One region of the Halobacillus trueperi genome, then DNA from elsewhere that is predicted to be linked to it. Evidence: riboswitches for the same ligand, from Rfam matches in the RefSeq annotation. Region 1 holds a riboswitch; each other region holds the start of a gene.
The links. Region 1 has a riboswitch for S-adenosylmethionine ahead of DYE48_RS19115 (phosphoadenylyl-sulfate reductase). Riboswitches for the same ligand answer to the same signal wherever they lie in the genome.
Positions count from the first base shown of each region.

Region 2: another riboswitch for S-adenosylmethionine. It lies ahead of DYE48_RS18715 (thiolase family protein); the one in region 1 lies ahead of DYE48_RS19115 (phosphoadenylyl-sulfate reductase).
Region 3: another riboswitch for S-adenosylmethionine. It lies ahead of DYE48_RS04930 (methionine ABC transporter ATP-binding protein); the one in region 1 lies ahead of DYE48_RS19115 (phosphoadenylyl-sulfate reductase).

Region 1 covers NZ_QUAE01000027.1:26,022-35,868, forward strand. The annotation lists gene cysI (assimilatory sulfite reductase (NADPH) hemoprotein subunit) at 1-512, opposite strand, end outside; gene DYE48_RS19080 (assimilatory sulfite reductase (NADPH) flavoprotein subunit) at 535-2,331, opposite strand; gene DYE48_RS19085 (uroporphyrinogen-III synthase) at 2,355-3,167, opposite strand; gene DYE48_RS19090 (NAD(P)-binding protein) at 3,155-3,781, opposite strand; gene DYE48_RS19095 (sirohydrochlorin chelatase) at 3,778-4,536, opposite strand; gene cobA (uroporphyrinogen-III C-methyltransferase) at 4,550-5,326, opposite strand; gene cysC (adenylyl-sulfate kinase) at 5,340-5,936, opposite strand; gene sat (sulfate adenylyltransferase) at 5,942-7,090, opposite strand; gene DYE48_RS19115 (phosphoadenylyl-sulfate reductase) at 7,104-7,838, opposite strand; SAM riboswitch class I at 7,920-8,026, opposite strand; SAM riboswitch class I at 8,198-8,295, shown strand; gene DYE48_RS19120 (sulfite exporter TauE/SafE family protein) at 8,423-9,304, shown strand; gene DYE48_RS19125 (DAK2 domain-containing protein) at 9,342-9,847, opposite strand, start outside.
Region 2 covers NZ_QUAE01000025.1:35,236-45,082, forward strand. The annotation lists gene DYE48_RS18695 (sodium:solute symporter family protein) at 1-985, opposite strand, end outside; gene DYE48_RS18700 (Zn-ribbon domain-containing OB-fold protein) at 1,081-1,503, opposite strand; gene DYE48_RS21265 (thiolase family protein) at 1,500-2,660, opposite strand; gene DYE48_RS18710 (acetoacetate--CoA ligase) at 2,660-4,603, opposite strand; gene DYE48_RS18715 (thiolase family protein) at 4,624-5,778, opposite strand; SAM riboswitch class I at 5,850-5,957, opposite strand; SAM riboswitch class I at 6,024-6,128, opposite strand; gene DYE48_RS18720 (hypothetical protein) at 6,537-6,752, shown strand; gene DYE48_RS18725 (S-layer homology domain-containing protein) at 7,089-9,847, shown strand, end outside.
Region 3 covers NZ_QUAE01000003.1:17,804-27,650, forward strand. The annotation lists gene sufD (Fe-S cluster assembly protein SufD) at 1-756, opposite strand, end outside; gene sufC (Fe-S cluster assembly ATPase SufC) at 776-1,555, opposite strand; gene DYE48_RS21105 (YuzK family famiily protein) at 1,799-1,939, opposite strand; gene DYE48_RS04915 (carboxymuconolactone decarboxylase family protein) at 2,166-2,531, opposite strand; gene DYE48_RS04920 (MetQ/NlpA family ABC transporter substrate-binding protein) at 2,598-3,455, opposite strand; gene DYE48_RS04925 (methionine ABC transporter permease) at 3,482-4,150, opposite strand; gene DYE48_RS04930 (methionine ABC transporter ATP-binding protein) at 4,143-5,168, opposite strand; SAM riboswitch class I at 5,249-5,357, opposite strand; SAM riboswitch class I at 5,586-5,691, opposite strand; gene DYE48_RS04935 (TlpA family protein disulfide reductase) at 5,783-6,205, shown strand; gene DYE48_RS04940 (thioredoxin family protein) at 6,345-6,662, opposite strand; gene DYE48_RS04945 (toprim domain-containing protein) at 6,667-7,014, opposite strand; gene gcvH (glycine cleavage system protein GcvH) at 7,137-7,520, opposite strand; gene DYE48_RS04955 (arsenate reductase family protein) at 7,603-7,962, opposite strand; gene DYE48_RS04965 (acyl-CoA dehydrogenase family protein) at 8,710-9,847, opposite strand, start outside.

The sequences.
Region 1 (9,847 bases):
GCAAACTGATAGACTTCCGCATGATAAACGGACTGATTTGGATTCACGTTAGCCATGACATTACGGTTGACATCCCCACAAGCTGCAATGGAATCAAGCAATGCTTTATTCATTGCTTGTATGCTGTTTTTCATGTTCCATTTCAATATCCCGTGCAACTGGAAGGTCTGCCTTGTCGTAAGCTTCATGGTACCATTTCCATATTCATCCGCTAACGAATCCATCGTCAGCCATTGATCTGGCGTCGCCACACCTCCGGGAAGACGGACACGCACCATGAATTGATAAGCGGGTTCTAGTTTCTGCTTCTTCCGCTCATTTCTCAGATCACGATCATCCTGCATGTAACTTCCGTGAAATTTCAGCAGTTTCGTATCATCCACAGGGATACTCGCGCTGATCGAGTCTTGAAAACTATCCAAGAGCGTTCCTCTTAAAAAACGACTCTCTTCTTTGATCCTCTCCATATCATCCGGTGGACCTTCAGGCCTTAAGATTTTGTTTTCAGCCACTAGACTACCTCTCCCTTCCTTTTCAATAAACGTCCCTTTGGTAACGCTTCGCTTTTCTCAATTCTTTCAAATATTCCTCTGCTTCTTCTTCGGTGTATTTTCCTTCTTCTTTTATTATTTGCAGGATGGTGTTGTGTACATCTTTGGCCATGTATTTTTCATCTCCACATACATAGACATAAGCCCCGGATGTTAACCATTGATAAAATTCCTCCTTGTTCTCAAGCAATCGGTGCTGGACGTACACTTTTTCTGATGTATCTCTAGAGAAAGCGACATCCATTTTTGTTAAGACCCCATCTTTTAACCACCGCTGCCATTCGACTTGGTATAAGAAATCCGTAACAAAGTGCTGTTCACCGAAGAAAAGCCAGGACCTGCCCCGCGCCTCCCTTTCTTCTCTCTCTTCAAGGAACGATCGATAAGGTGCGACACCCGTCCCTGCACCAATCATGATGATCGGGATTGACGGGTCATCCGGCAGTTTGAAATTGTTGTTTTTCTGCACAAAAACAGACAGCTGATCTCCCGCTTCTGTCCTTTCTGCACATTGCCCCGAGCAGACTCCTGTACGATTCCGGCCATTTGAATCATACCTTACTGTCCCGATGGTCAGGTGCACTTCATCGGGATTTGCCTTTAAACTGCTCGCAATGGAATACAGCCTTGCAGGTATTTTCCTTAAGGCGCTGACAAACTCTTCGGCTCCCGCTTCCCATGGTCCATAATCTCTGACGACATCCAACAGGTCCCTTCCATATACATAGGCATTCATTTTTTCTCTGGATGAAACAAGTTGTTCGAATTCTTCATGATCTGTCAGAGCCGCTATTTTTTCCAGTAAAGGTATGGTCAAAGCTGTAATATCATAATAGGAAATCAGAGCTTCCCGTAATGCGCGGACTTCCCCACCTTTGTTCACGATGACCGACAAGTCCGGATCCCAATCCATTTCTTTAATCAGCTCATCTACGAGTGCTTCATCATTTTTCGGAAAAATCCCTAGACTGTCCCCGGGTTCATAGGTAAGGTTTGCCCCCTCAAGGTCGATTTCCAAATGGCGGGTCTCTTTATTCGATCCGCGTCCGCTCAGATTGATATTCTCCAATACTTCCGCTTGAAAAGGATTTTTCTTAGAGTAAATCGGACGATCTGTAATAGAAGTGACTTTTTCAACCGTTTGAGCGACAGAATCCTTTGTATCCCCTATTTTTTCAAGCACTCCATTCCACCATGATTCAGCATCTTCTTCGTAATCCAAGTCGCAATCGACGCGGGGGCGGATACGCTCTGCGCCAAGTTCGGCCAGCCTTTCATCGATTTCCTTCCCCGTCTGACAAAAGAACTCATAAGAGCTGTCACCTAGAGCAAGGACTGAATACCTGATTCCGTCTAACTTGGGCGCTCGTTTACTGAAGAGAAAATCATATAAAGATAGTGCATTGTCCGGTGGATCTCCGTCTCCGTGGGTGCTTGTTAAAATCAATAGATCCTGCTCATTTTTTAAGTTTTTCGGTTTGTATTCATCCATATCCATAACATTGGCTTCAAAGCCATTTTCTTTTAACTTCGCTGAATATTCTTCAGCTAGAGCCTGACAGTTCCCCGTATGTGATCCATACAACAGGGTTACCTGCCGGGCAGCCGCCGCTTTTCCTTCTCCTTGGTGATCCTTTGCATCAGGGGAAGCATGGCTTGGAACGGCAGCTAAATAACCGCTCAGCCAAATTTTTTGTCTATCATCCATTGTCAAAAGCAAACGGTTCAATTGTTCCGCTTGTTCTTGATCAAAGGGGCTGTTCTTGACTTCTAGATTCAACATTGACACCTCCAGATTGGTAGCTAATGATGCGACAATTGAGACTGAAAATACTGGTCAAGCTCCACGATCATCGCACCCATTTTCGGACGCTCGGGTTGAACGACCGAAGAAATTCCATGGTCATGAAGGGATTGGGCGGTTACTTTTCCAACAGCTGCCGCCTGGACATGATGATTGAAAGCTTCCACAACCTCATGCCGCCTCTTAGTTTGATAAAATAAATTTTTCACCTGGGTTTTACTTGTGAAAACAACCGCATCCAATTGAGCGTTTGCTATGTGAAGGGCTAAATCTTCTACGACCACAGGATCAGGCGGTAAGAACCTGTAAGGGTTAGCCCGGTAAACGCTGTATCCTTTCTTCTCTAATTTTCTTATCAAGAATTCTTCATCTTCGTTGTATGTCTGGAGAAAGATTTTGCGGGTCTCTGTTTGATCTACGACAGGGATTTGACTCAACAGATTTTCCATCGTTCCGTCTTCAGAAATCACGTCAGGGAACAGTTCATTCGTCTTTAACCAATCCATCGTTTTCGAACCGCGAATGGCAAGTGACTCTTTTTCCAACTTCTGAAGGAACAGACCGTCCAGATTTTCTCTTATTGCCGCATCGCTAAGGGTCCGAGCACCAATTCCTGTCGTCAAAATAACCCGGCTGAACGATTGACGAAGATAGTCTTCCACATGACGGCGGGATGCTTTTTCATCCAGCAACTGCTCCCCTTGCAATGGAAAAACAAACGGTTCTCCACCCATGTTTGTAATTAATTTTTCAATCGCCTCCGAACGGCGGACTGCCGCAATGCCTACCTTTTTTCCTTTTAATCCCGACAAATGCGTGCTCCTCCTTTGTTATGTATTTCTTCCTTGATGATCGATTGTTTTTCCCGTTCCAAATAAGAGGGATCAAGCATTCTTTCCAAATACCTATCTTTTTCCGCTCTGGATAAAGAAGAAGTCTTCAGCATTTGCCTGCATTCATATAAAAAATCTACATATTCCTTATAAGCAGGCGGAAACTGTTTTTCCCATTCTGCACGCAACCGGCTGGCGAGCTTAGGGCTTGCGCCTTGAGTGGTAACAGATACATTTAGTTTTCCTCTGGAGAATTGTGCAGGAATATGTAAGTTCCCACCCTTCCCCCCATCCGCTCTGTTCACGAGAGGGACATCACCTGCAAGCATTGCTATCCTGTCGTTTGTATCCTGGTCTTCTGTTGCAATAACCAAAAGAAAAGCAGCGGTGACATCGTCAGGTTTAAAACACCTGTTCCACCAGCGAATTCCTCCATCCTTAATCAACTGTTGGAGGTCCTCCGTGACGGTTGGACTGACAATAGTAATCCTTGCTTTCTCTCGATGGAAGACCTTCGCCCTTTTCTCAGCTGTTTTTCCTCCTCCAATGATGATGATATCCTTTTTTTCTAAATCAACGGAGAGCGAAATCACCTTAATCTTTCCTCCTCTTCCATCCCTTTGCTTAATGCTTGATTGACTCGGTCAACCAGAGATTGAACCATATTGGGATGATCATTTAAATAGGAAGCGAGATAGACATGACCTCCTTTCTCTCTTACGTTCTGCAAACTTTTTTCCAAAGACTCATAGAGGAGGCCGGTAAACCACAAGTAAGGAATAACAATCGTTTTAGAATATTTGCGCAGCGATTCTTCAAACGCATCTGCAAATCGCGGAGAAAGAGCAGCCAGGTAGCATGTTTGGATATGTTCGATCCGGCACTTCTCTTTCAACACATCAGCAATCAATTCAATGGATTTTTTTGTATCAGGATGCCTGCTCCCTCTTCCTACAAGTAATACATTTGTTGTTTCATCAAGTTCGGCCGGCAGTTCTTTCAAGCGGTCTACCAGCACATCCGTGATTCTTTCCTGCACTCCAAGCGTTTGACCATAAGTGATTGAAAGATCTGGATAGATCGCTTTGGCTTTCTCGATCTCATTGGGAATATCCTTGAAATAGTGTCCGGCACTCAATAACAGTACAGGGATGATGACAACCTTTTCAGCCCCTTTTTCTACAAGTTTGCGAATGCCTTCCAACACATCCGGATCTGCTAACTCGAGAAAACAAATATGATAAAGTTCGCAATCGACCTTGCGCTGAACATGGGTCAAAAAGTGAACCGCTTCCTCTTTAGCTTCCTTTTTTCTACTACCATGACTGACATATAAAACGGCTTCCATCGTACCCCCACTTTCATACAACGCCTGTGGTCATTTCTTTAAGGTTTTCTTCCACGGTAGGTTCAAACCATTGCAGACGTTCTCGTAACCTGACTACATCCCCTACGACGATCATCGCAGGATTCTCAATACTTCTTGATTTTTCAACGATATCTTCAATTGTGCCTGTCACCGTTTTTTGCTCTTCTGTTGTGCCCCATTGCACCAAGGCTACCGGTGTATGAAGAGGTCTTCCGTATTTCAAGAGTCGTTCACATATGTCTGGTAACTTCTTTACTCCCATATAAATGCACAAAGTATCCATACTTTTAACGACTCGCTCCCAATAGGCCTCTTCATCGCTGCCTTTTTTATTGACACCTGAAATGAAAGCGACAGAAGAACTGTAGTCCCGGTGGGTCACAGGAATGCCTGCATAAGCAGGCGCTGCAATTCCCGAAGTGATTCCCGGCACGATTTCATAAGGAATGCTTCTTTTGGCGAGTGCCTCCGCTTCTTCTCCTCCACGTCCGAATACGAATGGGTCTCCCCCTTTCAAACGGGTGACCACTTTTCCTTTCAGCGCATATTTACACAAAAGGTGATTGATGGTCGTCTGACTTAAAGCGTGATGATCCGGACGTTTGCCGCAAAAAACAAGTTCAGCGTCTTCTTTCGCCTCATCCAAAAGCTCTTGATTGATCAAACGATCATAGAGAATGACGTCTGCTTTTTGTATCGCTTTTAACCCTTTCACTGTTATGAGGTCGTAATCCCCCGGTCCCGCTCCCACAATATAAACGTTTGTCATCTTCCGGCCCCTTTCATTCCACCCAATTTTTATCTTGTAAAAGCTTCCATACTTGTTCAGCACAGTTTTCCACATCATAAGTTTTAGAATCGAGCACCAGTTCCGGATGGAGGGGTACTTCATAAGGAGCATCAATACCTGTAAATCCTTTGATTTCTCCATTTCTCGCTTTCTTATATAGCCCTTTCGGATCACGAGTTTCACACTCTTCCACAGGGCAGTCGACATGGATCTCAATAAAATCCCCCGTTGGCACAGAGGCCCTTACAAGATCCCGATCTTTTTGATAAGGAGAAATGAACGCTGTTAAAACGATGGTTCCACTGTCGGCAAAGAGTTTCGCGACTTCACCAATCCGTCTGATGTTCTCCTCCCTGTCTTTTTCCGAAAACCCGAGGTCTGAGTTAAGTCCATGTCTCACATTGTCGCCATCGAGCAAATAGGTTTGGATTCCTTTTTCGTGCAGAACTTTGTTCAACCGGTTGGCAATGCTTGATTTACCTGAGCCCGAGAGGCCGGTAAACCAGAGCACTCCGCTTTGGTGCCCATTTTTCCTGCGATAAGCTTCTTTCCCAATGGATGCTTCATGCCAGGTCAAATTTTTGTTCATGCTCCTCACCCTTTCACTTCCACGGTTTCTTTCTGCAGTCCTTCGATTAAGACGTCCACCACTTCAGGACGGCTGAACGTTTTTGGAGGTTTTTCTCCTTTACGCAGTAACTCTCTCACTTTCGTCCCTGACAAGATCATGTGATGTTCTTTGTCGTGGGGGCAGGTTTTATGAGAAGCCATCGATTCACAGGCTTTACAGTAAAAACTGTGTTCAAAGAAAAGAGGAGTAATGCCAAGTTCCCCATTTTCGTAATGGCTGAAGATTTTCTGTGCATCATATGTGCCATAGTAATCACCGACCCCTGCGTGATCACGTCCGACAATGAAATGAGAGCACCCGAAATTCTTCCTGACGATCGCATGAAAGATCGCCTCCCGCGGCCCTGCGTACCTCATCGCAGCATTGAATACGGCCAAAGTGACTCTTTCTTTTGGGTAATAGTTCTCTAGAAGAACTTGATAACTCTTCATCCGGACATCACTGGGAATATCATCACTTTTCGTTTCGCCCACCAGCGGATTTAAAAACAATCCATCCACTGTCTCAAGCGCAGCTTTCTGGATATATTCGTGAGCTCTATGAACAGGGTTTCGTGTTTGGAAACCTACGACCTTTTTCCAACCGAGTTGTTGAAAAAGCTCCCTTGATTCTTTTGGATCTAGATAAAATGATTTCCCATGTTCGTAAGGAGGTTTTTGAAATACTTCGATTTCACCTGCTGCATACCAGTCTCCTCTGTCGAATAATTTTTTCACACCGGGGTGAGCAGATTCTTTTGTTAAGTACACGTTTTGAGCTTCCTTTTCCTTATCCGGTTTAAATCGATCTGTTATCGTAATCGTCCCATATACAATCCCGTCCTTGACCAACTGCGCTTTCTTTCCAAGCGTCTGAACCTGTGCCTCTGTGATCGGGAGCGTAATAGGAATACTCCATGGAGTGCCATCTTTCAACCTCATCGTATCAACGACAGATTCATAGTCTTCTTTGTTCATAAACCCTTTTAAAGGACTATAAGCACCATTTGCAATTAAACCGACATCACTTAATGCCATTGAATCAAGCTCGATAATATCTTCCGGCAGCTCCTCCGGTCTCGTTTCCTTCCACCTGTTTACAAGCACTCCACCGTGCGGGGTTATAATCGACATGCAAATTCCTCCTTTATGAATTTTCCTCTTCTACAGACTCTGCTGTGTGTAACCCACATTCAGTTTTATTGAACCCTTCCCATCTGCCTGACCTCCCATCATCTGAAGCTTGAGCGGTACATGGGATGCATCCGACACTGGGATAATTTCGATCGTGCAATTCATTGTAATCCAACCTATTTAGTCGGATATATTGCCATACGTCTTCCCACGTCCAGTGAATCAAGGGGCATACTTTTATGGATTTAAATCTCTCATCCTTGTTAACGAAATTCGTATTCTGACGACTGGGGGATTGTTCACGTCTCAGTCCCGACAGCCATGCTTTCCTCCCGCTTAGGGCATCTTCGAGTGGTTTAATTTTACGGATGTAACAACATTGATCCGGCTTCCGTTTCCAAAGGGCGGATCCGAATTTCTCAGCTTGTTCTTCCAGAGTAATCTCAGGTTTTTTCATCGTTATGTTTAACTTCGGGTACCTCTTTTTCACTTTTTCAATAAGCTGATAGGTTTCTTGAAAATGGATTTCTGTATCAAGAAAAACGACTTCGGCATCCGGCTTCTCCTTGGAAATCAAATCAATGAGAACGATACCTTCTGCTCCGAAACTGCAGGCATACACAATGTCCTCATATTGAGTGTAAGCCCAGCGAATGACTTCCGCTGCTCCTTTGGTATCGTCGTCTTTCGGTGGATCCCCTTCAAATGGATTTTCAAAAGATTGGTACGTGACGAGTGGTTGTTTCATTTCATCCTCCTTTCTTAAAGCAAAAATGCCTTTCTTCGCGATAAGAAGAAAGGCATTTACGAATAAATGTAAACTACATTCTCCTTATCTTCTCAAGCGCTTAACACTTGCTGGAATTGGCACAGTATCTGTGTAGATCCGTTGCCGAGGCTTCGAAGGGCCAGTCCCTCCACCTCTCTAGATAAGAAAAGGTATGAAATTTTCTGAAAAACAAGTTGATACAAATCTTATGCTCCTTAGCATCATATGTCAATGCTTTTTAGAAAAATCACAATTTTTTATGTTTTTTTATACTATATGATTGACAAATAAAACCATGTCCGTTAGTTTTAGAATTATTCTTAAAATCACTCATACGATCCTTATGAAGAGTCGGGGGAGGAACCTGGTCTAACTATCCCGCAGCAACCTTTAAGAAGGTGCTCATTCCAGCAGCCAGAAGGCTGAAAGATAAGGTGCGGATTACTCCCCCTTCTTTCAGATGGGGGAGTTTTATTTTTTTTGATTATAAAACCTAGTAAATGCATAGGAATAATGAAATATATTTTTCCACACATTGAACTATTTAAAAGGAGTGGTACACTTTGCAAAAACTGACGATTTTCGCTCTCATTGGTTTTGTTGCTCAACTGATGGATGGAGCACTCGGCATGGGGTTTGGGCTGAGCTCATCAACCATTCTCTTATCCTATGGACTTGCTCCTGCTGTAGCATCCGCTTCCATCCATATGTCTCAGATCGCCACAACGGCTGTTTCAGGCTTTTCCCACTATAAATTTGGAAATGTAGACAAACGCCTTGTCATGATTATCGCAGTTCCTGGTGCCATCAGTGCCTTTTTAGGGGCGGCATTTTTAAGCTATATATCAGGGGAATTCATTAGACCTTACATATCCATATTCCTACTCACACTAGGGATTTATATCATTTTTCGTTTCCTATACCTTTCGAAAAAAACAAATACCAAAGAAAAAAAGTCTGTAAACAAACGTTTCCTCTTGCCACTTGGAATTGCCGGGGGTTTTTTGGATAGTGTCGGAGGGGGTGGATGGGGGCCTGTGAATACACCTGCGCTTCTTTCTAAATCAGGGATCGCTCCAAGGAAAGTCATCGGGACGGTGGATACGAGCGAATTTCTGGTAACGATTTCAGCCACGGCTGGTTTTTTGATTTTTTTAGGTCATGACCAGTTCAGCTGGCTGCTCATTTCATCTTTCGTTATAGGCGGTGTTGTGGCGGCACCCATCGCCGCCTGGCTTGTCAAAACCCTTCCTTCTTCTGTTCTAGGTGTATTGGCCGGAGGTTTTATCATACTTACAAATTCGAGGACTTTACTTTCTTCGATCCAAGTCAGTGATTCGATCTTAACGTTTGTGTACACTTGCCTGCTATCCGGCTATCTCTTAATTGTTGTTTTTTCTATTCGAAACCATCTTCGAGTCAAGGTGGTTCGAAAACAAGCATAAAAGAAACGCAGCCCCAACAGCTGCGTTCCTGCACGTTTTATTCGATTGAAAAGATATAGGAGTAAATCGGCTGTCCACCATTGTGGATTTCCACTTCCAGATCTTCATACGTTTCTTCTATGAATGATTCAAGTTCTGCTACATCTTTTTCGTCGACTTCTTCACCTGTCAAGATGGTCAGAATTTCATCTTCATCTTCGTCGATCATTTGATTCAACAACGTTTTAGCAGTCGTCAATGCATCTTGATCTGTAGCGGAGATTTTGCCATCGGCGATTCCCATGAAATGGCCTTTAGAAATGTCCAACCCATCAATTTGTGTATCTCTGACGGCGTACGTAATTTGACCTGTCTTCACTTCAGCCATGAGGCTGAGCATTTCCTCTTTATTCGCATCAAGATCCGCTTCCGGGTTGAACCCAAGAAGGGCGCTCATCCCTTGAGGAATCGTTTTCGATGGAATGACAGCCACCTCTACATCCGCTAATTCTGCCGCTTGTTCAGCAGCCATGACGATATTCTTGTTATTCGGCAAGACAAGCA
Region 2 (9,847 bases), on a different contig from region 1:
CGATGACACTTGGGAATGCTTCGATTACATAAGTCGGAATCGCAGCATCGGCACTTTGCAAGCTTGGGAAGAGTACGCGCGCGGCGAGTCCTCCAAGAACCATCAATGTAGAAATGACGCATAGCACGAGCCCTGCGGATAACGTGAATGGAGCCAGGTCTTCCTCTTTTTCAATTGACAGTACTTTGTTCAACAAGTGTGGCATCAATACGAAACTGAATAGAAGGAACTGAACGGCCATGATGGCGAGCGCACTGTTATACGGACCCCCGTCGGCAATGGCAGCGGTCAGGTTCGGGTCGATGCTATGCAGGCGGTCGGTCAGCACACCGAAAACGTTCCAACCTCCACCGATGGTCCACAAAAAGGAGACCACGATGAAGATCGAGGTAATCGCCATAAGAATCCCCTGGATGCCGTCCGTGATGATTTGTGCGAAGGCTCCGCCAAGACCGATGTAAAGAATCGTGATGGCTACACCGATGATAATGCCCCAGAAATAGGGGATGCCGATGACGGTTTCAAAAATGGTTGCAAGCCCGACATTTTGTCCGACGATATAATAAACATTGAATAAGATCAGAAGAGAGACGATGGCTTGCAGGGCTTTCGAGTTATAACGTTTTCCAAGCCACTCCGGCAGTGTCGACACGTGACCGAATTTTTTCCCGTAACGCCAGAACGTTTTGGCGAATAGAAGAAGTCCGACCCAGGATACGCCAAAGCAGCCAAGGGTGTACCAAAGCACGGCGGTCCCGTGTTCGTAGGCAAGGCCTGGGACACCGATGAATAGGTTCGCACTGGCGTAGGAGGTGGCAAAACTTGCTCCGACAAGCCATGGGCTCACTTTCCCCCGCGCGGTTGCAAATCCGGACATCGACTGGCTGTGAGCCCGCCCTTTTTTACCCACCCACGTTACAGCGGCAAAGTATACAGCCAATAAAAGAATGACGGTCCATAACAATACACTGGAATCTGTAAGCATCGTTTATCGTTCTCCTTTCTTCGTTGTGTAAAAGTTCTTCCATATGAATAATCCAAGCAACCAGAATAAAGCAACAGCGATGAAGTAAGTAAGGATCATTTTGTTTCCTCCTGTTTTTTGAAGAATGGTAGTGGGTGAGGCCCGATTTCACTGATTTCCATTTCTACTTTCATGTTATAAGTTAAGTCTGTTTCGTCTATTAATACGTGCGTCAATAGAGAAGGTCCTTCCTCAAGGGCGACCACGCCCACCACATAGGGCGTATGTTCCTGCCAGGCGGGATGGCCGGCGCGGTGAATAACGCTCCATGTTTTCAGCCTTCCTCGACCAGACGCTTTTTTCCATGTTAACGAATCATGAAAACAATGAGGACAGTGCTCTCGAGGATAGAAGATCCATCCCTCACACTTCTCGCATTGTTGCAGGCTCAAGTGCCCGGCTTGGATGCTTTCCCAAAAAGGTTGACTAACGGGTGTAATCGTAGGACCTGGCAAAGAAATGTTCTGTAGTTGGCTCATCGTTCTCCTCCTAACACAAGAGCGGTCGTTTCACTTAATGTGGCTCCGTTCCCTGTCACGAGTGCTTTTTTGGCATTAGGGATTTGTCGGTTTCCAGCTTCGCCTCTCAATTGATGGACGGCCTCAATGACATGGGACATGCCGCCTGCCAAGTCTGCCTGGCCGAAGCCCAACTGACCGCCATGCGTGTTCAATGGATAATCTCCGTCATGGCTGAAGCTGTGGTTTCTGACAAACTCCCCGAACTCACCCGGCTTACATAGACCCGCACTTTCGAGGGTTGTGGCAACGACACTTGTATAACAGTCGTACAGTGAGAAAAGGTCAATGTCTTCCACGTCCGTCCGTGCTTGTTCAAGCGCTCTTGGGATCGAATAGTTGAATGGCAGGTCCCCAATTCCCGGAGCCTGACTGACTGCCCGGTGAGTGATTTTTTCACCCGCTCCTTTCAGATAGACCGGTTTATATTTACCTTCGGCTGCTTTTTCAGCAGATGTGACGACGACGGCTGCACCACCGGCGACTGGCATGACGATTTCCAACAGGTGAAGTGGATCGGCAATCATGGGAGAGGCTAGAATATCTTCCACTTCGGCGGGCTTATTATAAAAAATCGCATCTGGGTTCAACTGGGCATTTTTCCTGGCCCAATAAGCAATCCTTGCGAAATCTTCCTGCGTGGATCCGTACTCTTCCATGTGCTGTCTTTTTAAGAGGGCATAGGAAGTATTCGCTCCTGATGCACCGAAAGGCACATCAAATTCGCGTATCGGATTGCGGTTCGGGGATCGTAATGTTTCCCCTTTTTCATTTTTATTGGCTAACACACAGACGACGGTTTCGCACATGCCGGCCTGGATGGCTGCGGCAGCTCTCCAAATCATCCCCGGGCCAGTTGCACCACCGAGATCCACCGTATTGGACATCGTGGGATCTATTCCTAGATACTCAGAAACCGTCGCCGGCACATGCTGCGGCGTTTCCCCGACTTGTGGTCCGACAAGCAGGCCGTCGACGTCTTCCTTGGAGATGCCGGCATCCTGAATAGCGAGGCGGACGGATTCTGCAATCAAACTTAAGGTTGTTTTTCCTTCTGAATAACGGACGGGCTTCAGTTCACCGATGCCGATGATCGCCCCTTGGGGTTGGTTGGCCATTACGCGAACTTCCTTTCTGATAGATGACGAAATGATTGTAAGCTGGATGGATTACGTAAGGAGGCTTCGTTTTTCACTGCATCTCCTAAAGCGGCTGTTTTCGCTGCTCCTTCGACCCTTTTTCCATTGATGGTATGGGGGATTTCCTCCACTTGATAAATCCGCTTCGGTACATGGCGAGGAGAAGCTTTGGCACGGATCTGCCTGCGTATTTCTTTTGCCAAGTCTTCCGTCAGTTTTTCTGTCACGACACAAAGGATGATTTCTTCGTCGTTATCTTTCGGTAATCCGAAAACGACGCTGTCATTAATTTCCTTGATATGGTCGACGACACCGTAAATTTCAGCCGTCCCGATGCGGACGCCTCCTGGATTCAATGTCGTATCGGCACGTCCATAAATGATGAACGATTGGTCGATGGTCTGTTCCGCTAAGTCCCCATGTGTCCAAATCCCTGGACGTTTGGAAAAGTAGCTCTTCCGGTAACGTTCCTCTCCACCTTCACCGAAAAAGGTGAGCGGCATGCTTGGGAATGGTTGGGTACAAACAAGGTCACCCTTCTCTTCGTAAACCGATGCTCCTCGCTCATCCAATACATCAACCGCCATTCCTAAAGCTTTGCATGCGATTTCGCCTCGCTTCAATGGATGAACGGGTGATCCCATCACAAAACAGCCGATGATTTCTGTTCCGCCGGAAATGGAAGCAAGGAACAGATCCTGTTTGATGGTTTGATAGATCCAGTTGTACTGTTCAGGTGCTAGTGGAGCTCCGCAGGATAGCAGACTTTTCAAAGTGTCGAGAGAATGACTGCTTTTCAGATCGACGCCTGCTTTCATCAATGTATCTAAATACTTAGGGCTTGTGCCGAAATGGGTGATGCCGACTTCATCCGCAATGTCCCACAAATGGGTGAGGGAATCCTGCCTTACAGGAGAGCCATCATACAACAGGATTGCCGCTTCACTGGCTAACCCTGAAACGAGCCATGGATACATCATCCAGGCGGTATTCGTGTACCAGAACAACACATCATTTTGCTGGACATCACAATGGAGCTGGTGCTCTTTTACATGTTGCAGGAGCGTCCCGCCGACCGAGTGGACGATCGCTTTCGGCAATCCCGTTGTTCCTGATGTATATAAAATATATAAGGGATGGTCAAAAGGGACGGGTTCGAACGTCGGCTCACTGGCTTCATTGTTGCAAAGCTCGTCCCAGGATAGAGATTGGAGTCCTTCTATAGAAGTTTCGCCTCCGAACGTGACGAGGGCGGATAGTCCTTCAAGATGCTCCGTTGTCTGTTTGATTTTGTCCACGATATCGAATGGTTTCTGCTTATATTGATAAGAGGTAGTAGCAAATAATACTTTCGGTTTCACCTGACCAATGCGGTCGACGATTCCTTTCGTCCCGAAGTCCGGGGAACAGGAGGTCCATGTCGCCCCGAGGGAGGTGGTCGCAAGCAGGGCGACCAACCCCTGGATATTGTTCGTCGTGACTCCGGCGACACAATCGCCTTTTTGCACACCTAACTGTTTTAACCCTTCCTGGGCTTTGGCTACGGATTGCCTCAGCTCTTCTAAAGTGATGCTTCGTTGAACCCCTGTCTCATTTGCTTCATAGGCAACGGTCCGATCCAGAGATCCACGCAGCAGGTTTTCAGCGAAATTCAACCGTGCTTCCGGAAACCATGTACTATCGGGCATCGAAGGTCCAGGGATAAACACACGGTCACCTTTCTCTCCGATAATTCCTGCATAATCCCAAACAGCTGACCAAAATTCAGAGAGGTGGGAAACGGACCAACGGTGGAACCGTTCATATGGAAAAAGCGGCTGGCCGGTAAATTCAGCAAAGGCTTTGATATGCGATTGTTCTATTCTTTCGCTCGATGGCTCCCATAGATAAGGGGAACGCTGAGCGGTAATCGATGTAGTCATTAGATCTATCTCCTTTCGGGTTATGAATGAGGAACTTCAATCAACAGGGCCATTCCCTGGCCGCCACCGCCGCAAAGGGAAGCGATCCCTTTTCCTCCGCCGCGCCGTTTCAGTTCATTGGCAAGGGTCAAGACGAGCCGGAATCCTGTGCCGCCTAACGGGTGACCAAGAGCGATTGCGCCACCATTGACATTGACCCGGTCATAATCGATGCCAAGCTCGCGGCAGCTGGCGATCACCACACTGGCAAACGCTTCATTAATTTCAAACAGATCGATATCGTCAGTCGTCAACTGGTGTCTATCTAATAGTTCTTGGATCGCCTGCGATGGTTTCGTCTGTAAACTCGGATCTGGTCCGGCAATCTCTGACCAATCGATGATTTCAGCCAACGGATTCTGCCCGAGTGATTCAGCTTTCTCTTTCGTGGTAACGATCCCAACGCTCGCCCCGTCCGTCATCTGTGACGCATTGCCTGCCGTAATCGTGCCTTCGTTGGAAAAGGCGGGGGAGAGGTTGGATAACTTCTCGACTGTCGTTCCTTTGCGGATGCCTTCATCTTCTTCAAGCAAACCTGCAAAAGGAGCGATTTCCGGCTGCAGCCATCCTGTTTCTTGAGCCTTAGCTGCTCGTTGCTGAGAAAGGGCAGCATATTCATCTTGTTCTTCTCGACTGATTTCAAAGGAGCGGTTTTTCTCATCGGTAAGAGCTCCCATCGATACATCCGTTAAGGCGCACCACAAGCCGTCGTTAAGTAACGTGTCTTTGAGGATGCTATGACCGAGTCCTGCAGAGGCCCTTACTGGAGCGGTATGAGGAGCATTCGTCATCGAGTCGAAGCCACCGACAATGTATAATTCTCCTTCGTTCAGCTGCAGTCTACGGGAGGCATCCGTGATTGTAGCGATTCCCCCTAAGCAGACATTGTTCAATGTGATAGCGGGTGAACCGATGTCTACCCCTGCCTTATAAGCGACTTGCCTCGCAGGGTTTTGGCCACCGCCAGCCTGGATCACTTGAGCAAGCAACACACCATCCGCCTTTTCGGCTATCGGATTTCTCTCAATTAGAGCGTTTAATGCGTGCGATCCGAGTTCTGCTGCGGATTTCTTTTTCAAAGCCCCTTTCCATTTACCGAACGGGGTACGAATGCCATCTAAAAGTACGATACTCATCTATGTAGCCACTCCTTTTTTAAAAATAGAAAGAGCCCTCTTCACAAAAATAAGAAGAGGGCTCTTGGCTCTTCTTATCTTCCAGGATCATCTCCTGCAGGAATTAGCACCTTTTCAAGCGAATGCTTGATGGTTGCCGGGCGTCAACGGGCCAGTCCCTCTGCCTCTCTGGATAAGAAAACATTATTCAATTGAAAATATAAAACCTCTCTATCAGTGATAGAGAGGCTAGAGATTATGTAAATCTCTTATCTTCCTGAGCATTCACTCAGTAGGATTTGGCACCATGCTATCAATATAGCGGTTGCCGGGTTTCACAGGGCCAGTCCCTCCACCTCTCTGGATAAGATGTTCTTTCGTTATTTGGTTAAGTGCCATGTTAGCAAGGGAAAGGATCAGTGTCAATGGATTTTATAGAAAAGTGTGAAAATTAATTTTATTTGGCGCCCAATCTCAAGCGTGTTAGAAAACGAAAAGAAAGCTTAACAGCAGTGTTTTTCGCTAGTATTTCGTATCTTTATCGATTTCATATGTATTTGTGTTTTTTGGAGACTTATGTTGTTGATTACCAGCTAAGTTTATTCTTAATTGTAAAGTCGTTTTTTCTAGGAGAAGCAGGAATTTGGATGAATAGTGTAGTAAATATTTAGTACAAGAATCTACGTTAATTCTTGTCATCCTCGCTATTCCTAACATTAAAAAGAACCTGACGAAGGGATGCAGAAGCGAGGAAAGATATCAAATAAGGGGGCATACACATGGCAGAAGTATCTTCGATGAAACAGGCCGTTGATGTTTTACTTAAAAAGGGATTATCCAAGCGGGAAATCCTAACCAATGTAGATAACAGCCATTTCCCGTTTGAGGATGAAGAAGTTGTGATGACTTTTATTGATCTACAAATTGAGTGTTCCTCTGATGATGAATTTAACAAGTTGGTCGAGTATTTATATGGATTTAATTTGAATCAATAATAGATTTATTCAATTTCACCTCTTTGAGTGTCTGTAAGAGAATGCAGACAGACTTTTTGCTTAGTAAATGATAGTGCTAACTTTAACTGTAAGATCGAACTAAAGGCTAGCGTAGTATCAACCGTTTATGGATGGTACTACGCCATTTTTTATTGGTTATTAAAGCTTATTAAATGAAGCTTAAGTGTTGTTTTGATTTAAAAACTTTAGTCGTATTTATTTAAAAATAATTAACAATTCATCATGCTTTTATACTAAAATAGAGATTGTGTAAATAATGTGTGAATACATAAAGAGAAGGTTTTTTCTTCGTAAAAGAAAGAGGAGAGTGAGTGTATGTTATTTAAAAAAGGAAAAATAGAGCATGTTCTTGTGCTTGCCATTCTGGCGCTTATTGTCTCGCTGGGAGCTCCAGGGGTTAGTCATGCAGGTTCGGATGTTACTCCACCCACATTGAATATGTTGACTGTATCAAAACAGGAGGCTTCGGTTGGGGATGAAGTGAAGGTTACAGCTGATGTGAGCGATGATCTATCGGGTGTGAAAAGAGTCAGTATTAGGTATGAAGCACCTGAAGGAACAGCAGCCAAGCACATAACATTAAATATGAATTCTGCAACGGGAAAATATGAAGGTAGTTTTGAAATTGGAAGATATGATGTCTCGGGACATTGGAAAATAGATTTCTTATACGTGTTAGATGAACAAGATAACCATTACTATTACAACAACTCTTATGGTGGTTCAGAGTATAAACGGGAAACCTCAGAATATGTAGATTTCAGTTCGTATGATGTAGTAGTGTTTGGAACAGAAGAAGATAAAGAGCCGCCTATGCTAAAAGAACTGCAAGTAACACCTAGAAACGTGACGATAGGGGATATAGTAAAGGTATCAGCTGATGTGAGTGATAATTTATCAGGTGTGGAAAGAGTCAGTATCAGGTATGAAGCACCTGAAGGGACAGCGGCCAAGCACATAACATTAAATATGAATTCTGCAACGGGAAAATATGAAGGTAGTTTTGAAATTGGAGAATATGATGTTTCAGGACATTGGAAAATAGATTTTTTATACGTATTAGATGAACAAGATAATCATTACTATTACAACAACTCTTATGGTGGTTCAGAGTATAAACGAGAAACTTCAGAATATGTAGATTTCAGTTCGTATGATGTAGTAGTTTCTGGAACGAAAGAAGATAAAGAGCCACCTAAGCTTGACGATCTTCGTGTAAACCCCACAAATGTGACAAGGGGGGAAATCGTAAAGGTAGCCGCTAATGTAAATGATAATTTATCAGGTGTGAAAAGGGTCAGTATTAGGTATGAAGCACCTGAAGGAACAGCAGCCAAGCACATAACATTAAATATGAACTCTGCAACTGGGAAATACGAAGGTAGTTTCGAAATTGGAGAATATGATGTTTCGGGACATTGGAAAATAGATTTTTTATACGTATTAGATGAACAAGATAACCATTATTATTACAACAACTCTTATGGTGGTTCAGAGTATAAACGAGAAACCTCAGAATATGTAGATTTCAGTTCGTATGATGTAGTCGTAGAAGAAACGGACAAGATTGCCCCAATAACAAGCTTGGATATAACCTCTTCCACTCCAATGAAGAATGAATGGTACCCTTCAAATGTTACAGCTAATTTAAGCGCAACCGATGAAGAAGCCGGCATCAAAAAGGTAGAGTATCGGATAAATGAAGGAAGCTGGACCGAATATACAGAGGCTTTCGAAATTAGCCAGGAAGGCGAAGTTCAGCTTGATTACCGAAGCGTAGACCATGCTGGAAATATAGAGGAAATTCAAACCGAGATCATCAAAATAGATAAAACATCGCCGGTGACGACAACTTCTGAAATTCCTTCTGGCTGGGGTAATGAAGAAATCGAACTATCCTTAACGTCTAGGGACGAATCTTCAGGTGTAAGTTCTATTGAGTATAGAATGAACGAAGGTGAGTGGACTGCCTACGATACACCTATTACGATCGATGAAGAAGGTAAACATGTCATTGAATATCGAAGTACAGATCAAGCAGGGAACCAGGAAGAAATTCAGACTGTCGATGTTAATCTTGATTTTGGAGTCCCAGAAACTACAATGAGTTCTGTGAATGATGAATGGCATAATACCAATGTAGAAGTAACGTTAAGTTCTTCCGATGGTTTGTCAGGTGTCTCAAAAACGGAATATAGGGTGAACGAAAAAGAATGGGTAACCTACGATACTTCTATTCTCGTTGAAGAAGAAGGAAGCAACAATGTAGAATTTCGTAGCATCGATCATGCAGGAAACGTTGAAGCGACACAAAGCAAAGTGATTAAAGTGGACAAAACCGCACCAGTGACCACAGCTGAAGAAGTACCGGTGGACTGGTCCAGTCAGGATGTTGCGCTAACCTTATCATCTTCAGATGAGCTGTCAGGCGTATCTTCCATCGAATATAAAATCAATGATGGTGATTGGAAAGACTATAGTGATCCTATTAAGTTAGATCAAGAAGGATCGACAACGATTGAATATAGAAGTATTGATAACGTCGGCAATGTAGAAGAAGTTCAAAGTGAAACAATTAAATTAGACAAAACGGCACCAGTTACATCTGTTAATGGAGTTCCTGAAAAATGGGCGAATAAAGCGACAGAGATCATACTAACAGCTAAAGACCAATTGTCAGGTGTAGCTGCGATCGAGTATAGAATGAACGAAGGGGAATGGACAGACTATAGCGGTCCTATTACCTTCCAGCAGCAAGGCGAGAATGTCATTGACTATCGCAGTGTCGATACAGCTGGGAACGTAGAAGAGTTTAAGAGTATAACTGTAAAATATGACGATCATGCTCCACAAACATCGGCTGGTAATGTAGGCGACCAATGGCACAACTCCGAAGTAGAGGTAACCTTGAGTTCCACTGATACATTATCAGGAGTGGCTAAGACAGAATATCGGATCAATGAGGGAGAATGGAAAGAATATACGACTCCTGTGTTGGTTGATGAAGAAGGCAGCCACACTGTTATTTATCGCAGTTTCGACCAGGCAGGCAATGAAGAAGAGGTTAAAAGTGT
Region 3 (9,847 bases), on a different contig from region 1:
ATAAGCGACTCCACGACGATTGGCATATACAGTTGTACCCGCTTCAAAGTTGTCGACCGCGCCGAAGGATACTTTCGCTCCATCTTTAGCGATGACTTCTGTCACAATGTTCGCGGAAGTTTTTTCTTCTTTATTGTGAGAAATATAGTTCTCTACATACGTCACAGAGCTATTCTCTTCAGCTACGACTAAAATGTGGTTGATCAAGGAAGCTTTTGGATCTTCCTGCCAGAAAATCGCCTGAATAGGATCCTCTATTTGCACATTTTTTGGAACGTAAAGGAAAACCCCTCCGTTCATAAGAGCTGCATGAAGAGCTGTCAAACGATGCTCGTCCATGTGAACGGCATCGTTCATGTAATACTTCTCTACCAATTCACTGTGCTCTCTAAGTGCCGTACCGATATCTGTGAAGATGACCCCTTGATCTTTCAATTTTTGATCAATGGTTCCGTAAGCCACTGTATGGTTACGCTGAATGACCAGGTTTTGCTGTTCTTTTTCTTCATCTAAGAAATCTTTGATTTCATCTGGAAGTTCATCAAGAGATTCAATACGATCACCTGTTACGTGATGGTCGAACTCTGTGAAGTTCCATTTGGAGATATTCGTTTTATCTGGTTTCGGAAGCGGTAAAGATTCCGATTTCTCCAGGGCGCTAAGACGAAGGTTCTTCATCCATTCAGGCTCATTCTGCCCTTGGGAGAATTGTGAGATGTACTCTTTGTCATATGGTAGTGAGACTTCTACTGTCATGATTACCCTCCTATCTTAATTACGCGTTAACGGTTTCGTCTTCGATGCCAAGTTCCTGTTTAATCCAGTCATAACCTTCCGCTTCCAGACGCTGGGAAAGTTCTGGTCCACCAGATTTGACAACACGTCCTTGCATCATAACGTGTACTTTATCAGGAGTAATGTAGTTCAATAGACGCTGGTAGTGAGTGATGATCAAGCAGCCGAAAGCATCGTTGCGCATTTCGTTAATTCCTTTTGCAACGACTTTCAATGCATCGATATCAAGCCCTGAATCAATTTCATCTAGAATGGCAATCGCTGGTTGAATCATCATTAATTGAAGGATTTCATTACGTTTTTTCTCACCGCCGGAGAAACCTTCGTTAAGATAACGCTGCGCCATGTTTTTATCCATATCAAGCGTATCCATCTTAGCATCCATCTCTTTGATGAACTTCATAAGAGAGATTTCATCGCCTTCTTCACGGTGAGCATTAATAGAAGAACGCAGGAAGTCAGAGTTTGTTACACCACTGATTTCACTAGGATATTGCATAGCAAGGAATAGACCTGCTTGAGCTCGTTCGTCCACTTCCATTTCAAGAACGTTTTCGCCATCAAGCAATACTTCACCTTTTGTTACTTCATATTTAGGGTGACCCATAATTGCGGAAGCCAGTGTAGATTTACCAGTTCCGTTCGGTCCCATAACAGCGTGGAATTCCCCACCGTTGATTGTTAAATTTACACCTTTAAGGATTTCCTGACCTTCGATTTCTACATGAAGATCTTTGATTTCTAACGTTGATCCTGCCATAAATGAATACCTCCAGTATCTATTATTATAGAATGTCCATGTTGATCGGAAACAAAGAACTATTCTCAATTTATTCTCATTACAATCTTATATCATTTAGTGCTTGTTATCAACTTTTTCCCATTAACTAAAGCCAAGAGTCCGGACATGTAACGAACAATTTTCTACATTTTTCATGTGTATTATAACATGAAAAAATCAGGTGGCTAAAACACACCTGATTTTTTCATTTAATCGAATGATTTATCTATGCAATTGACGGTCGACCTGGGCAATCATTTTCTGACTCTCTTCGAATTCTCGTTGGCGTTTTTCTTCTACTTTCAAGCGTGTATCCAACTTCCTGCTGTACTCCGCATAACTCATGTTATGAGATTGGTGCATGGCTTTCTCCATATCAGCAGTGTAATTCAAATTCAGATCGTCACTAATAACGAATCAACCCTTTCAGATTATTTACACAATTTAAGGTACCACAAATACTATTCCCAAATAAAACTTCTTAAAACTTTAAATTCATGCAAAAGTGATCTTCATTATTGATGTAAGCGTTTACTGCAAGTGAGTATATAGAATACATCCGATTTCCTTGAATTTTCTAATAATTGAATCAATTGACCGTTGTCGTCAAGTCCATGTACGCATCCTGCACAAGCGTTACGGCCTGACTTAAAGCCGCTCCACCTCCAAATGCCGCAGCAACACCACAGGCTTCTAATATTTCCTTTTCCGTTGCACCCTGGTCGACGCAGCCTTGCGTGTGGTAGATCATACAGTACTCGTCCTGTGCAACAATGCTGATTCCTAATGCCATCAATTGCTTCTCTTTTTTAGATAATTCTCCAGCTTTAAAACATTCTTGTGTGAATTCATCAAACTTATGAGAAACTTCCGGCATGTGCTCTCTGAAGGCTCCCATTCCTTCTTTATAATCATGTAAGTACGTTTGCGTCCACGTCATATTTTGTTCCTGCATATGAAAACCTCCCAATAAAAATAAGTGACTGCGGTTAGTATAAACCGCAGTCACTTATTTTATCCGTTATTCAGCATCACTTGAGACCGGTACAACAGCACCGTCATATTCTTCTTTGATGAAGTTGACGATCTCTTCAGAACGAAGAACTTCTACAAGCGTATTTAACGCTTCATTGTCTTTATCTTCGCTATTAGCAGCAACGACGTTCACATAAGGAGAGTCAGACTCCTCGAGAATAATTGAATCTTCGCTGGGAGACAGACCAGCCTCAATAGCATAGTTTGTATTAATCGCTACAAGCACGTTTTCTTCACGCTGGTAAACTTGTGGAAGGTTAGCTGCATCTACTCCTGTATCAAATTCAATGTTTTTAGGATTTTCTACAATATCCTGTACAGTAGCATCTACTTTTTCCACACTTTCATCCAATTTGATTAGTCCCTCTTTCTCTAAGAGTGAAAGGACTCGACCATGAGTGGATACAGAACGACTCATGACTAGCTGCGTACCTTCTTCAACGTCTTCCAGGTTTTCATATTTTTGAGAATAAACTCCGATAGGCTCAATATGGATACCACCAAGGTTTGCAAAGTCATACCCTTTCTCTTCCTCTTGGGTCTCCATATAAGGAATCGTTTGGAAATAGTTAGCGTCAATACGACCTTCATCTAAGTCTTGGTTCGGTAAAATGTAATCCTGATATTCTTCAATCTTTAATGTGATTCCTTCTTCTTCAAGCATAGGTTTTGCTTTCTCGAGAACTTCAGCATGTGGAACACTGGTAGCTCCTACCTTAATCTCCTTTGTTCCACCTTCTTCACCTTCAGATCCTGATGCATTTTCTTCCTCGTTCGATGACCCGCAAGCTGCAAGAACAAGGATAAGCAATACAGCGATTAAACTCGTCCATAGTTTTTTCATTATTAATTCTCTCCCTTTTATTTATTTTATCTTTTATCCAATTTTCGTGAGATGGCATCTCCGATGAATTGGAAAATAAACACAATTAAAATGATTAAAATAGTACAAATGAATACAACATCAAAGTTACTTCTCTGGAACCCATAGAAATAGGCGAAATCGCCAAGACCACCAGATCCGATGGCACCGGCTACGGCGGTGTATCCAATCAATGCGATAGCTGTTACGGTTATCCCGGATATCAAAGCTGGCATCGATTCCGGAAGCAATACTTTAAAAATGATGGTCGAGTATTTAGCTCCCATAGATTTTGCTGCTTCCACGACACCTTTATCGACTTCTTTCAATGCAATTTCCACCAACCGGGCATAGAATGGCGCTCCACCAATAATCAGGGCAGGCAATGCTGCTTGTGGCCCTCGAATGGTGCCCAGCAGAAAATCTGTAAAGGGGAACAATAATAAAATGAGAATGATAAACGGAATTGCTCTGAATATGTTAACAATGGAAGCAGTAATCCAATTCAACGTTTTGTTATCCCAAAGACCCCCAGGTCCGGTCAAATAAAGGAGAAGACCCAAAAGCAAACCTAAAACGAATGTCCCAGCGACAGAAACCAGCGTCATATACAAGGTTTCATTTGTAGCTGTAATCATGTCTTCCATTCTTACGTTCGGGAACCATTCATTAAACATGTGGATTCACCTCCACTTCAACAGATGTGGATTCAATATATTCAATGGCACGCTCGACTTCTTTTTTGTCTCCATCAAATTGAACAAACATTGTTCCATACGCACCCTTTTGTGTTTGGGTAATCTTTCCATGTAGAATGTTGACGTCTAATTCAAACTTCCTTGATAAATCACTGATCAGTGCCTGATTTGTACTTTCTCCGACAAAGTGAAGACGTATAATTTCTCCAGAACGGTAATTATCTTTGATCAATTGCAAGGAGGTTTCTTTTTCTGGATCTCCCATCACTTGATCCACAAACTTCTTCGTGACTGGTTTTTGAGGATGAAGAAAAACGTCCAACACTTCCCCTTGTTCAACAATTTTACCTTCTTCCATAACCGCCACCTGATGACAAATTTTGCGAATGACGTGCATTTCATGTGTGATCAGAACGATTGTAAGGCCAAGCTTTTCGTTAATATCCACAAGAAGATCAAGAATCGAATCCGTGGTCTCAGGGTCCAACGCGGATGTGGCCTCATCACATAAAAGAACTTTCGGATTGTTTGCAAGCGCTCTGGCTATCCCCACTCTTTGCTTTTGTCCACCGCTCAATTGGGATGGATAAGAACCTCCCCGGCCTTTCAACCCGACCAATTCAATTAATTCATCGACACGTTTTTGCCTTTCCGCTTTAGGGATCCCGGCAATTTCCAATGGAAAAGCGATATTATCATGAACGGTACGTGACCAAAGCAAATTGAAATGCTGGAAGATCATTCCGATTTCTTGTCTGGCCAACCTTAATTTTCCTTTGCTTAATGAAGTAAGTTCCTGCTCATCGACAAGAATGCTTCCTTCTGTGGGATCTTCCAAACGGTTCAGTAAGCGAATAAATGTACTTTTACCGGCCCCACTATATCCGATCACTCCATAAATTTCCCCTTTGTTAATATTAAGACTTAAATCATCCACTGCTCGTACATCCTGATCTTTCGTGTGGAATATCTTTGATAGTCCTTTAATTGTAATCATGCTGCTTTCCCTCCACTTCAAAAAAAGCCACTCTGTAATGAGAACAGAGTGGCTTTTTTAATCATACCTAAAAATCTGTTCTCTCATCTGTCAAAGCTTAATACTTTGCAGGAATTGGCACCTGAGCAAAACAGTTTTGCCGGTTGCCGGGCATCATCGGGCCAGTCCCTCCGCCACTCTGGATAAGAGATTTTAATTTATTAAATTATTATCGCTTTAATTCGTTTAAGTAGTACAATAATGGATTGTAGCACCGTACGAATTTTGTGTCAACTCATAAACAGATTGTTCAGAAAAATAAAGTCGATCAAAACTGAAGAAATGCTTACATCTTCCATACAAAAACATCTAATATTCACTCGATTGACACAATAAAAAAATCCCTTCTTTAATAGAAGAGATTCATCGCTTTTACATTTCTCATCTATCAAAGTCAAAGACTTCGCAGGATTTAGCACCGTTCAGTTTACCTGCCGGTTGCCGGGCATCGTCGGGCCAGTCCCTCCGCCACTCTGGATAAGTGAAGATGTCGATATGAAATTAATAATTATGTTAGCATGGGAAATATATAAGCGTCAATCCATAACCTTCGCCTGATAAAAAGGAGAATGACATTGAGTAAACAAGCCCCTTTATTTGAACTACCTTACATCCACAACCACTCTTCCATTTATAAACTTGAAGAGGACTTAGGGAAAGTTATTGTCTTGACCTTCTGGGCTTCCTGGTGTCCAGATTGTGGAAAAGACTTACCTATGAAAGAACAACTTTTCAAAACGATGGACCATGATAAAGTAAAAATGATGACGATCAATGTAACTGGAAGGGAACGGAATATAGAGGAAGGCATCGAATTCAAGGAAAAGTTTTTAACACAACCAACTCTTTCTGACGAAGGACGATACGTCTATGACTTGTACAATTGTGATGGCGTTCCTTCCACCATCATCATTAATCAACAAGGAGAGATCCATGCGAATTTTGGCGATCAGTCCTCCTTTTTAGATATTGTAAGCAAATTAGGAGAAATCGTATGATATTCATAACAAAAAGACAGCAAAGACTCCGGAGTCTTTGCTGTCTTTTTCATTATCGAACTACTTCCACATTACATATAAGTTTTTTAGAGAATTTTTAAATTCTACAGTAGTGGTCATTTCCTGGGAAATACATACACTATTCAACAAAACCAACCACTTTCTCATACATATAGGAGACAGAATGAAAAGCATAAATCTTTTCCTCTACCTCCCCGCCCCTAGTAACCAGCAGACATGGAACACTTTTAATCTTAAAATGCTGCATCCATTCGGGGTGCAGAGAAGCATTCATTTCCTTAAAAACTTCTCGATCAAATACAGACTCCAGTGTTGTGAGCATTTGACGCGCAAGGTGACAAGTTGCACAAAAAGGGCTATGAACAAAGGTGAGGGTCGTTTGTGGAGATTCGAAGAACTTCTTTACTTCTGTTGTTTTTATTTCCTCCACAGTCATCCTCCTATATTAAATAGATCGACTTTACATTGAAATGTCTACTGAGTAAGGCTCTTGCCAATTCAGGTTCCGGCGTAGCTGCTACTTCCCTGAAAGCCTTATCTATGTAGATATGCTCGGCGTGAGGAAGCTCTTCCGTCAATTGTTTTCTTAATTTGTAGCCAGAGTCATCTTCATCCACTAGAATATACACGGTCCGATCATCTAAGTTATGATCAAAAATCATTTCTTCCATCCGCTCGATTCCTAAAGTACCATGGGTGCAGATGATTTCAATCTCTTCATCAAGAACTTTATTCAACTTCTTCTTATCTGTAATTCCTTCAACAATGACGATTCGTTCTCCATCCATCTTCATCACCTACTATATAGAAACAGACCATGCCAATCAGGCATGGTCTGAACATGATTAAGATCAAACGTGATCATGTCAGACAAGGTTTCTTAAAGCCCTGCCTGTCCAATGCACTATCCTTAGTCTTCATCGATCATTGCTTCATATTCTTCCGGGGTCATCAAGTCGTTGATTTGAGAGTTGTTACTTGGCTCAACAACAACCATCCAAGCTTTATCGTATGGAGATTCATTGACAAACTCTGGACTGTCTTCCAGGTCTTCGTTTACTTCTACAACTTTACCACTAAGAGGGGCATAAAGTTCAGAGACAGTCTTCACAGATTCTACGCTGCCAAATGGCTCATCCGCTTCTAGTTCATCCCCGACTTCAGGAAGTTCTACGAATACGATATCCCCAAGTTCTGATTGCGCGAATTCAGTAATGCCGACTCTTACTTTTTCCCCTTCTTCTTTCACCCATTCGTGTTCTTCAGAATAACGCAGATCTTTAGGTACGCTCATTTCAATTACCTCCAAATAATAATTATAGTTCAACACCAAATATAAACATAAAAGCTATAGGCTTCTATTCCCAATAATGTGCTCACTGAGACCAAACGTTCTCTAATTCTTCTTGCTTGAACCCTACCGTTGTTTTTTCACCATCGGTAAGGATGGGCCGCTTAATCAGCATGCCGTCAGATGCAAGCCACTCAATCATTTCTTCCTCTTCTGCTTCTTTTAGCTTTTCCTTCATGTTCAGTTCTCTATACTTTTTCCCACTAGTGTTAAAGAATTTTTTTGCAGGCTTATCACTAGTAGCTATAAAGCTCTTTAACTGCTCTTTCGAAGGGGGATTATTGACAATATGTACAGATTCGTAGTCAAACCCTTCCTCATCCAACCATTTTTTTGCTTTTTTACACGTACCGCAATTCGGGTACCAATAGAAGGTTAAAGACATCTACACACCCTCCTTCATTCTTGTTGTCTAATATTTTATCATAACGAAGGCAAAGATTTCATTTATTTCTATTATTGTCTTCACAATCACCACATAAAGTTCTTCCATAATAGCTCCCGTTTGTGGAAGACTCAGTTTCGAGACTTTTGTTGAGTTGATGGGGGCTGCGGGGAATGACTCGCTTTCCGCGGGAGCGCGGTGATCCTCCTCGAGCTTCGCTCTGCGGGGTCTCACCATGCACTTTTTCCCCGCAGGAGTCTCGCCATTCCCCTCCGCCCCTTAACCATTTAAGAGTCTCGAAAATACTCCCAAAATAAGCAGCTTTCGAGCGTAATAGAAGTTGGTGAATTCACTCTTAAAACAAGAGCACTTGTATTCTGAAGCTTTCTATAGAGCCCTTTTCAACTAGAAATCTGTAGTTTTGGAAGATGCTCCTACTGTGTATGTGGGTTCGTTTCTCACCTACATCGAATGGGGTGGTTGGGAAGCTGCGAGACTCCCGTGGGAGAAGAAGACAGGCGAGATCCCGCAGGGCGGTAGCCCGAGGAAGCTCGGCGCTCCCCCACAGGAAAGCGAGTTGCTTCCCAGCCATCCCTGACGCGCAACTCAGCAACGAGCCCCAAAACATCTCGAAACTGAGTCTTCCACAATCCTGCCATATTGTTTAACAAGGAAAGGTCATAACGAAGGCCTGCACCTTCGCGTTTTCGAAAGTGCAGGCCCTGTGTCACATTCATTCTATATTTTTTAGACTGAATATTTTTCGGCTTCGATCAATGCTTTGGCGATCTCGCGCTTCTTAGGAATAACGTTCGTCGGTGTATGGCGTGTCAGTTTCCTTAATGCACCAAGCATCATTCTTAAAGAATCCCCGGATTCCGCAGCAATCAATGTTTCCTTCGCATGTCCTTCGATTCGGTTGAAGGCTTCCTGCACATAAACTTGTGTATAAAGAAGTTTCTGTTTGTTCTTCTCTTCACCCGTTTTGTTGATCGCTTTTTCTGTACGAAGGACGGCAGATTCCATATTATAAATCTCGCCTACTATGTCCGCGATATTAACAAGGAGTTCTTGTTCATTTTCCAGTTTCTCTCCGTATTTCTGTGCGGCGAGACCAGCGGCAAGGAGACCAATCTTCTTCGCATTCTTCAATAAATATTTCTCTTGTTCCAGTACTTCTACGCCTGGCTCCTCAGGCATCATCATCATGATTTCTTCTTGAAGGGCTTGAGCTTTTTGAAGTAAAGGCAACTCGCCTTTCATTGCTTTTTTCAACAATGTGCCAGGAACGATCATACGGTTGATTTCGTTCGTTCCTTCAAAAATTCTGTTGATTCGAGAATCACGGTACATTCTTTCTACTTCGTATTCAGCCATGAAACCATATCCACCGTGTATTTGTACAGCTTCATCAGCAGCAAAGTCAAGGAGCTCTGTGCCGAATACTTTGTTTAATGAACACTCAATGGCATATTCTGCAATGACTTTTGCAACGGCTGCTCCGTCTTTCAGTTCTTCCTCTGATAATTTACCCATACTTTGTTCGAATAAGCCTACCGTACGATAGACGGAACTCTCATTTGCATACGTGTTGGCGGCTACGGAACCGATCTTTTCCTGAATCAATGGAAAGCTTGCAATTGGAGTCTTAAACTGTTTACGGTCCTTTGCATACTTGACCGAAAGTTCAATCGCTCGCTTAGCTCCACCTACTCCACCAATAGCCAATTTATAACGACCGACGTTTAAAATGTTGAAAGCGATGACGTGCCCACGGCCAATTTCTCCAAGCACATTCTCGACAGGCACTTCAGCATCTTCAAGGATCAATGTACGAGTGGAAGAACTCTTAATTCCCATCTTCTTCTCTTCCGGCCCTGTAGAT